4 regions of the Streptomyces sp. NPDC001381 genome follow, and region 1 is predicted to be linked to each of the others. Evidence: riboswitches for the same ligand, from Rfam matches in the RefSeq annotation. Region 1 holds a riboswitch; each other region holds the start of a gene.
What was found. A riboswitch is a leader RNA that binds a small molecule or an ion and turns the genes downstream of it on or off. The one in region 1 is predicted to bind cobalamin.
Positions count from the first base shown of each region.

Region 2: it holds a riboswitch for cobalamin, as region 1 does, so the genes downstream of both, ACFY2L_RS00335 (cobalamin biosynthesis protein) here and ACFY2L_RS02985 (prenyltransferase/squalene oxidase repeat-containing protein) in region 1, are expected to answer to the same signal.
Region 3: it holds a riboswitch for cobalamin, as region 1 does, so the genes downstream of both, ACFY2L_RS14670 (ribonucleoside-diphosphate reductase subunit alpha) here and ACFY2L_RS02985 (prenyltransferase/squalene oxidase repeat-containing protein) in region 1, are expected to answer to the same signal.
Region 4: it holds a riboswitch for cobalamin, as region 1 does, so the genes downstream of both, ACFY2L_RS20665 (HoxN/HupN/NixA family nickel/cobalt transporter) here and ACFY2L_RS02985 (prenyltransferase/squalene oxidase repeat-containing protein) in region 1, are expected to answer to the same signal.

Region 1 is NZ_JBIAWO010000001.1:659,406-661,596, reverse strand. It holds gene ACFY2L_RS02990 (SCO2322 family protein) at 1-32, opposite strand, end outside; gene ACFY2L_RS02985 (prenyltransferase/squalene oxidase repeat-containing protein) at 29-1,249, opposite strand; cobalamin riboswitch at 1,366-1,499, opposite strand; gene ACFY2L_RS02980 (hypothetical protein) at 1,768-2,191, opposite strand, start outside.
Region 2 is NZ_JBIAWO010000001.1:62,489-64,679, forward strand. It holds gene ACFY2L_RS00325 (anion permease) at 1-620, shown strand, start outside; gene ACFY2L_RS00330 (hypothetical protein) at 655-876, shown strand; cobalamin riboswitch at 1,006-1,149, shown strand; gene ACFY2L_RS00335 (cobalamin biosynthesis protein) at 1,247-2,191, shown strand; gene ACFY2L_RS00340 (cobyric acid synthase) at 2,188-2,191, shown strand, end outside.
Region 3 is NZ_JBIAWO010000003.1:235,357-237,547, reverse strand. It holds gene ACFY2L_RS14670 (ribonucleoside-diphosphate reductase subunit alpha) at 1-890, opposite strand, end outside; cobalamin riboswitch at 1,013-1,162, opposite strand; gene ACFY2L_RS14665 (GNAT family N-acetyltransferase) at 1,202-1,708, opposite strand; gene mctP (monocarboxylate uptake permease MctP) at 1,779-2,191, opposite strand, start outside.
Region 4 is NZ_JBIAWO010000004.1:463,307-465,497, reverse strand. It holds gene ACFY2L_RS20670 (LAETG motif-containing sortase-dependent surface protein) at 1-763, shown strand, start outside; cobalamin riboswitch at 822-1,012, shown strand; gene ACFY2L_RS20665 (HoxN/HupN/NixA family nickel/cobalt transporter) at 1,040-2,146, shown strand.

The DNA.
Region 1 (2,191 bases):
GCGAGGAGCAGGAGGCAGCGGCGGCGCGTCACGGCTGCTGCTTCCTGCGGCCGCTGATCAGGAAGCCGATGCCGACACCGGCGACGAGGAAGACACCGACGGTCCACCACGTGCCGTACCCGTCGTCGCCCTCGTCCTTCCGGTCCGGCTTCTCCGCCGCGTTCTCGGCGGCCTGCTGCGCCCGCGGCGCGGGGCCCGTCGCGTTGAGCTTCTCGACCAGGTCGGTGCCGCCGAAGTCGCGGGGGTCGGTGCCCGTGGCGTGCGCCGCGAAGATGAGCTGGGCGTATGCGGCGGGGCCGCTCTGCCGCGCCCAGGCCGCGGAGTTCCGCTCCAGCCACCGCAGGGGCTTCGTGGCCTGGGCGGCCCCGCCCTGCGCGGCGAGCGCGACCACCGCGTCGGCGGTGTTGCCGTAGTCGGGCTGGTCCTCCGCGCCGGGGAGGACGGAGGTGAGGTACCCGTTCCCGGCGAGCACCCGCGCCAGGTAGGAGGCGCCGTTGGCCGCCACCTGCCGCGGCGTCGGCCGGTCGGCGTCGGCGCAGGCCGCGGCCGCCTCCTTGCCCGAGGTCACCACCAGGCCCCTGCCGAGCGCGCCCACCACGCCCGCGGCCGTCGCGTCCGCGTTGGCGGCCAGCCCGCCCTTCTTGTCCGGCTGGTAGGCGAAGGCGCCCGCGCCCTCGCCCTCGCACGGCAGGGCGAGCTTCATCAGGGCGTCGTACGGGGACCGGCCGCCCTTGCGGACATCCGCCGGCTTCTCCCCCACGGCGGTCAGCGCGCCGATGACGACGGACGTCGAGTTGGCGTCGCTGGCCCCGCCAGGGGAGTAGCCCCAGCCGCCGTCGGTGTTCTGCGCGGACTTCAGCCAGGTGACGGCCTTGCCGGTCACGCCGTCGTGCCCGCCGACGGCGGCCAGTGCCTGGACGGCGGCGGCGGTGCTGTTGGTGTCGACCTGGAGCCCGGCGCCGCAGGCCTTGGCGGTGTCGGCGCGGAACGGCGCGAACGCCCCGTCGGCGCACTGCTGCCCCGCCAGCCACGCGACGGCCCGGTCGGCGGGGACCACGCCCACGGTGTCCTGCGCGAGCAGCGCCAGCGACTGGCGCCACACGCCGTCGTACGTCGGGTCGGCGGTGCCGTAGAGGCCGTCGGGTATCCCGGCCGCCGGGGTGGGGGTGGCGGCGACGGACGGAACGGCGGCACCCAGGACTGCGGCGGTGGTGGCGGCCAGGGCCGCGGCGCTGTGGCGGAACTTCATGATCGGCGGGTGCCTCTCCCGGTCGGGAGGTCCGGGAGCCGGGCAGCACGGGACACCCCGGCGGCTCGGCTCCGTAGACCTCGACGGTGCCGTGCGACGGCGGGCTGCCGCGCACGTGAGCCGGTCAACGTCCGCACGGGGCAGTCCGGCTCACCACCGGCGCGGTGGTTCACGGTTGCGGGTCAGCGCCGGAATTGCACCGGCTTCCCCCCGTACGGGTGTGATGACGACGCGGTCACTCTACCCGCAGGTAGCCAGGGCCCTGAGGGGTGGCTGTGAGACGTCCGCCGCCACCGGGCCCGCCCCCGCCAGGTTGGGCAGCGCCGTCACCGTCGTCGTCGCCGGGGAAGTCCGTCGAGCCGGCCACGGCCACCCCGCGCCCGCCGTACGCGCCGCCGCCCCGCACCGACCTGGTGAGGGAGCGGCTGGAGGGGCCGACGATGTGAACCTCACCGCCGACGGCTCCAGGACATCGACTGGTGCACCCCGGAGCACGGCGACCCCGCCCGAGGGCGGGTTCAGGACTTGGTCGTCGTCCAGGCGCTGCAGGTGCTGTCGATGACGTGCTTGTTGTGCCACTCACCGGCGCACACCCGGAGCTCGAGGAGGTATCCCTCGTGGAGATCCTTGTTCTGGTACCGGTAGGTCTGGAAGCCGGCGGTGTTCCAGATGGTTCCCTGCCGGATGGTCGCCTGGCTCTCGGGGTAGATGCTGCGCCAGACGACGAGGGTCGCGTGCCCGTCCTTCTTCTCGTCGACGATCTCGAACCAGTCCCCGACCTCGCGGAAACAGCCCTTCCCCACGGAGTTGTGGGCGCACTCCGTGGCGGACGGCACACTTCCGTCGAACGGCGTGGCGTCGGCCTCGTCGATCTCGAAGTGGACGGCCGAGGCGTTGCCGATCGTGAGCAGGGTCGCGGCGGCGATACCACCGAGGACAGTG
Region 2 (2,191 bases), 600 kb from region 1:
CCGGCGGTGCCGTCGCCCCCGACTCCGACCCGCCCACCTGGGTCATCCTCTCCGCCGGCCTGGCCATCGCGCTCGGCACCTACCTCGGCGGCTGGCGCATCATCCGCACCATGGGCAAGGGCCTGACCGACCTCCAGCCGCAGCAGGGCTTCGCCGCCCAGACCAGCGCGGCGACGGTCATCCTGGCCTCCTCCCACCTCGGTTTCTCCCTCTCCACCACGCACTCCGTCTCCGGTTCGGTGATGGGCGCGGGGCTGGGCCGCAAGGGCGGCGTGGTCCGCTGGTCCACGGCGACCCGGATGTTCGTGGCCTGGGGCCTGACGCTCCCGGCGGCCGCCCTGGTGGGCGCGCTGGCCGAGTCGGTCACGAACCTGGGCGACTGGGGCACGGCGGTCGTGGCGGTCTTCCTCGTCGCCTCCAGCGCGGCGATCTGGAAGATCTCGCGCCGCGAGGTCGTGGACGCGTCCAACGTCAACGAGACCGAGGAGCCGGCGGGCGTGGTCACCACGGCGATCGCCGCCGTCGCCCCGCCTCCGGCCGGCACGGTCACCGAGGGCCTGACGGCCACCATCCCCTCCCCGGCCGCCACGGCCACCGAGCCCACGGCCCCCGCGGTCTGAACCCGCCCACCCGGTACGAAGGAAGAGAAGCAGCATGAAGATCGACTGGGCGGCCCTCGGCTCCGTCTTCGGCGTCAGCCTCGTGATCACCGTGGCCCTGGTGGCCCTCTTCACCCTCGGCATCATGGGCCTGTCCCGTCAGGAACGCGCCGCGGAACAGGGCGGCTCCGCCACCCTCGCGGTCACCGGCGCCTACGCGTGCTTCGCGGCCTGCGCGGCGGCGGTGGCGTACGGGATCTCCCTGATCGTGGCCTGACCCACCAGCTCGGACACCTCGGGGTGCGGGACGGATCGCCGTCCCGCACCCCTTTTCCGTGACCTCCGGAACCGCCCCTGTGTGGGGCTCAGCACACTCCAGCCTCGCAGGTCAACGGCAAGTTGACGGCCCTTCCGGGGCCATGGTGGACTGCCGGAGCCATGTACGGCGGCAGAAGAGGAAGCCGGTGCGAATCCGGCGCGGTCCCGCCACTGTCACCGGGGTGCACCACCCCGGGAGCCAGGAACTCTCGCCGCCGGTCTCGTCGAACCAGGGCGTGGACACCCTGAGTGAGGACATATCGCCATGCTCGCTCGGCCGTTGAGGTACAGCACCAGCTCGCTGCCCGACCCCGCGGCCGGCTGAGCCGATGCGTGCCGATCGCGTTCACGCGTACGGCGCCGCCCTCGGCCTCCTCGGTGACCTGCTCCTCGGTGATCCACGCCGGGGGCATCCGGTCGCCGCGTTCGGGCGGGCCGCCGGAGCCGTGGAGCGGGTGCTGTGGCGGGACCACCGCGGGTGGGGCGCCCTGCACACCGTCGTCTGCGCCGGTGGGGCCGTGGTCCTCGGGGCCGCCGCCGACCGGGCCGTACGGCGTTCCCCGGCCGCTTCCGTCGCTCTCGCCTCCGCCGCCACCTGGGCCGTGGTGGGCGGGACCTCGCTCGCCCGCGAGGCCCGTGCCGTCGGGCGCGCCCTGGAGGCGGGGGACGTCGAGGGCGCGCGGGCCCGGCTGCCCCACCTGTGCGGGCGGGATCCGCAGGCCCTCGACGCCGACGGGATCGCGCGGGCCGTCGTCGAGTCCGTCGCCGAGAACACCTCCGACGCCGTGGTGGGCGCCCTGGTGTGGGGCGCCGTGGGCGGTGTGCCGGGGCTGCTCGGGTTCCGGGCCGTCAACACCCTGGACGCGATGGTCGGGCACAGGTCGCCCCGGTACCGGCGCTTCGGGTGGGCCTCCGCGCGGCTCGACGACCTCGCGGGGTGGCCGGGGGCGCGGCTGACCGCCGTCCTCGCCGCCGTCGCCGGCGACCGGCCGCGCGCCGCCGTACGGGCCTGGCGGGACGACGCCCACCTGCACCCCAGTCCCAACGCCGGTCCCGTGGAGGCCTCCTTCGCCGGTGCGCTCGGGGTGCGGCTGGGCGGGACCCTGTCCTACGCCGGGCGGGTGGAGCACCGGCCCGTGCTCAACGGGACGGCGGGACGTGCCGTCGTCGCCCACGACATCGAACGCGCCGTACGGCTCTCCCGCCGTGTCGGCCTGCTCGCGCTCGGCGTCACCGTCGCCGCGCGCCTCATCGCGAAGGGGCGGAGCTCATGA
Region 3 (2,191 bases), on a different contig from region 1:
TTGCGCCGGCCGCCCTGGTTCACGGCGGCGACGGAGGCGTCCAGGGTCTTCAGGAACGGGACGATGCCGTTGGAGTGCCCGTTGGTGCCGCGGATCAGCGAACCGCGGCTGCGGATCCGGGAGTACGACAGCCCGATGCCGCCGGCGTGCTTGGAGAGCCGGGCCACCTGGTGGTAGCGGTCGTAGATCGAGTCCAGCTCGTCCAGCGGGGAGTCGAGGAGGTAGCAGGACGACATCTGGGGGTGCCGGGTGCCGGAGTTGAAGAGCGTGGGGGAGGACGGCAGGTAGTCGAGGCGGCTCATGAGCCCGTAGAGCGCCGCGACCTCGTCCAGGGCACGGGTGGTGTCGTCCTCGGCGAGACCGCAGGCCACCCGCAGCAGGAAGTGCTGGGGCGTCTCGACGACCTTGCGGGTGTGCGGGTGCCGCAGCAGGTAGCGGCTGTGCAGGGTGCGGAGCCCGAAGTAGCCGAAGCGGTCGTCGGCGGCCGGGTCGATCAGCGCGTCCAGGCGGGCCGCGTGCAGCCGTACGAAGTCGGCGGTGCGGTCGGCGATGAGGCCCTCGCGGTGACCGACGGCCACGGACCCGGTGAACGAGGTGACGCCCTGGGAGGCGGCCTCCGTGGCGATGCTGATCGTCAGCAGCCGGGCGGCCAGCCGGGAGTAGGCGGGGTCCTCGGAGATCAGGCCGGCGGCCGCCTCCGTGGCCAGCTCGCGCAGCTCCCTCTCGTCCGCCCCGGCGGACCGGCCGCGCAGCGCGGCGGCGGCGACCCGGCCGGGGTCGGCGTCGGGGAGGTCGGCGGTCAGCTCGGTCAGGGTCCGCAGCAGCGCGGCACCGGGACCGTCGGTTTCCGGCAGGACGGCTGAGGCCGGATCGGCTGGCGCGATGGTCACGTGGGGCTCTCCCTCGCTCGGCAGGGGGCCTGGCGCGGAGCAGGGGGCAGCACACGAGCGCACGCGGCGTCGCGTCCACCGGCCCACTCCACGAGGCCCGGACGTCAAGGCACCCGGGCCGGACGGCCGGGTGCGCTGCCGACAGGTCCTCGGACTGGACAGGCGTGCGGACACGGGTGGGCGCACACGCGAGTACACCGTTGCGGGACAGTTCCGGATTCGCACCGGATTCCCCTGCGGCGACAGCGAGCATGAGCATACATCTTGTGCTCACCCGTCACGCCACCCCCAGATGTTGTGTCGGGGTGGTTTCAGAGTGTCAACTTGTAGGTGAGGAGAGTGAGGTCGTCCAGGTGCGGCACGGGATTCCAGTCCCGCTCCGGTGTGCGGACGAAGCCGAGGCGCTCGTAGAGGCGGTGGGCGCTGTGCATGGCGCGCTGGGTCGACAGGACGACGGCGGTGCGGCCCTCCATGGCCCGGGCGCGGTCGACACAGCTCCGCACGAGGGCCTCACCGGCGCCCCGGCCCCGCGCCTCGCGCGTGACGGCGAGCGCCCTGATCTCCGTCTCGCCGGGACGGGCGATGTCGGCGACGGGGCCGGGGCCGGGGACGAAGGTGACTCCGCCGAGGAGCCGTTCGCCCTCCACGGCCACGAGGACCTCGGCGGCGGCCGCCCGCCCGGCCACGTCCTTCAGCACGGGCAGGTACTCGTCGCCCTCGCCGTAGTCGAGCAGGCCGTCGTCGAGGTAGGCACGGGCCGTCATCTCGCCGAGGGCGGCGTACTCGCTGGGTTTCGCCTGCCTGATCCGGATGTCCATGGCGCGCAGTGTGCCCCATGCGCACGACGGCGGGCCGCCGGATTTTCCCGACGGCCCGCCGCGGTCTCGTCTAGTGGGACGCTCCGGCGGTCGCCGGCGGCAGCTCCACCTGCACCCCCGGGTCCCCGGCGTCCGCCGTGTAGTCCTGCGGCCTGGTCTCGTCGATGCCCTCGGGGGCCTTCACGGCCTTGAGGGCGAAGGTCAGGACCACGGTCACGACGGCATTGAGGACGAACGCCGTGAGACCGATGTAGCCGATCTCTCCGATGCCCGGGATCTCCTTCGCCGAGCCGCCGAAGTGCTTCTGGGTCGGGGAGGCGACGCCGTACGCGGCGACCGTGCCGTAGACCATGCCGACCGCCCAGCCCGCGAGCAGCGCCCAGCGGTGGAACCAGCGGGTGAACAGGCCGCCGACCAGGGCCGGGAAGGTCTGCAGGATCCAGATGCCGCCCAGCAGCTGGAAGTTGATGGCGACCGTCTTGT
Region 4 (2,191 bases), on a different contig from region 1:
CTGCCAGTTCTCGCTCGACGGCAAGAACTTCTTCGACTCGGTGCGGGTCGACGACCAGAACCTCAAGCCGACCCAGGACGGCGAGGTCCACATCAGCGTCCGCACGGCCGGCGACGCGAGCACCTGCACCGCCTCCCTGGCCTCCTACCTCGCCCACGGCGCCACCTTCGGCACCTCCGGTGAGCAGGTCTTCGTCGACTTCGACTCGGTGACCGTCAAGCCCGGGCAGACCGACACGCTCGACATCTCCGTCCCCGACGCCGGCTGCTACGCGCAGATCGACCTCTACCGCGGTGCGGTGAAGTTCGACGGCAAGCTCGACGCCAAGGACGGCTTCGAGCACGGCGAACTGCCCAAGGGACCGGACCGGCCGGTCATCAAGGACAAGCTGATCGCCGCGTGGAACGGCGGCACGAAGGACTGCACGGTCACCGAGCAGCCGCCGTCGTCGTCCCCGCCGGCCGGCGGCGGTGAGTCGCCGTCGGCGCCCGCCTCCTCGGCCCCGCCGTCGGACTCGTCGTCCGAGAGCACGACCCCGTCGCCGACGGCGTCGGAGCCCGAGTCGGAGTCGAGCACCCCGGCCCCGTCCGCCTCCGAGTCGACCACCGCCCCCGCCACCACGCCCGACGGCGGCGGTGGCGACCTCGCCGAGACCGGCGCGAACAGCGCCACCCCGCTGATCGCGGGCGGCGCCGCCGCCCTGCTGCTCGGCGGCGCGGCGATCGTGGTGGCCACCCGCCGCCGCAAGGCGACCCGCGCCTGACCCGCGCCTCTCCGGTACGGCCGCCCCGGCACCCTCGTGGAGCCGGGGCGGCCGTACGTTACGGTGGGCGGGTCGTGGTGTTCGGGAATCCGGTGCGACACCGGAGCGGCCCTCGCCACTGTGATCGGGGAGTCCCCGGCCCGAGTCCCCCCGCGGGACAGCCACTGGCCGTCATGAGACGGCCGGGAAGGCGGGCCGGAGACGTCGGCACCCGCAGCCAGGAGACCGGCCACGGCATCTCACGAAGTGATCCACGAGGTGCTGGAGCGTGACCGCATGACCGAGCCCGTCGCCCTGCCCGGAGCCGCCGCCTTCCGATGGCGGCGCGAGGACACCGTCAGGACGGCGGGGCTGATGGCCGCCATAGCCGGCCTGCACGTACTGGCCTTCGGCATCCTCTTCCTGCTCGTCGTGCCCGGTCACTACGAGGTCGGGAACAAGGCCTTCGGCATCGGGCTCGGCGTCACCGCCTACACCCTCGGCATGCGGCACGCCTTCGACGCCGACCACATCGCCGCGATCGACAACACCACCCGCAAGCTGATGGCGGACGGCAAGCGGCCGGTGTCGGTGGGGTTCTGGTTCGCCCTCGGGCACTCCAGCGTGGTCGTGCTCCTCGCCGCGCTCATCGCCGGCGGCACCCGGCTCGCCGGCACGGTGATGAACGAGGACTCACGCACCCACCAGGTCCTCGGCTTCCTCGGCACGACCGTCTCCGGCACGTTCCTCTACCTCATCGCCGCCCTCAACCTCGTCGCCCTGAGGGGGATCCTGCGCGTCTTCCGGGCGATGCGGGAGGGGACGTACGACGAGCGGGAGCTGGAACAGCACCTGGACTCCCGCGGGTTCATGAACCGGATCCTCGGCCGGCTGACCAAGTCGGTGTCCCGGCCCGGGCAGATGTTCCCGCTCGGCTTCCTCTTCGGGCTCGGCTTCGACACCGCCACCGAGGTCACCCTGATGGTGATGGCGGGCTCCGGGGCGGCGGCCGGACTGCCCTGGTACGCGATCCTCTGCCTCCCCCTCCTGTTCGCCGCCGGGATGAGCCTCTTCGACACCCTCGACGGCACCTTCATGAACTTCGCCTACCAGTGGGCGTTCTCCCACCCCGTCCGCAAGGTCTTCTACAACCTCGCCATCACCGGCCTGTCCATCGCCGTCGCCTTCTTCATCGGCACGATCGAGCTGGTCGGCGTCCTGCACGAGAAGTTCCGCCTGACGGACGGCGTCACCGGCCGGATCGCGGCGCTCGACCTCGACAACGTCGGATACGTCATCGTCGGCCTGTTCGTGCTCGTGTGGGCGGCGGCGATCGCCTACTGGCGGTTCGCCAGGGTGGAGGAACGCTGGACCCCCCGGCCGACGACACGGGGACTTCCGTAGGGCTCTACGTAGATCCACCGATGTCCCGCCGCCGCCCGGGCGGGA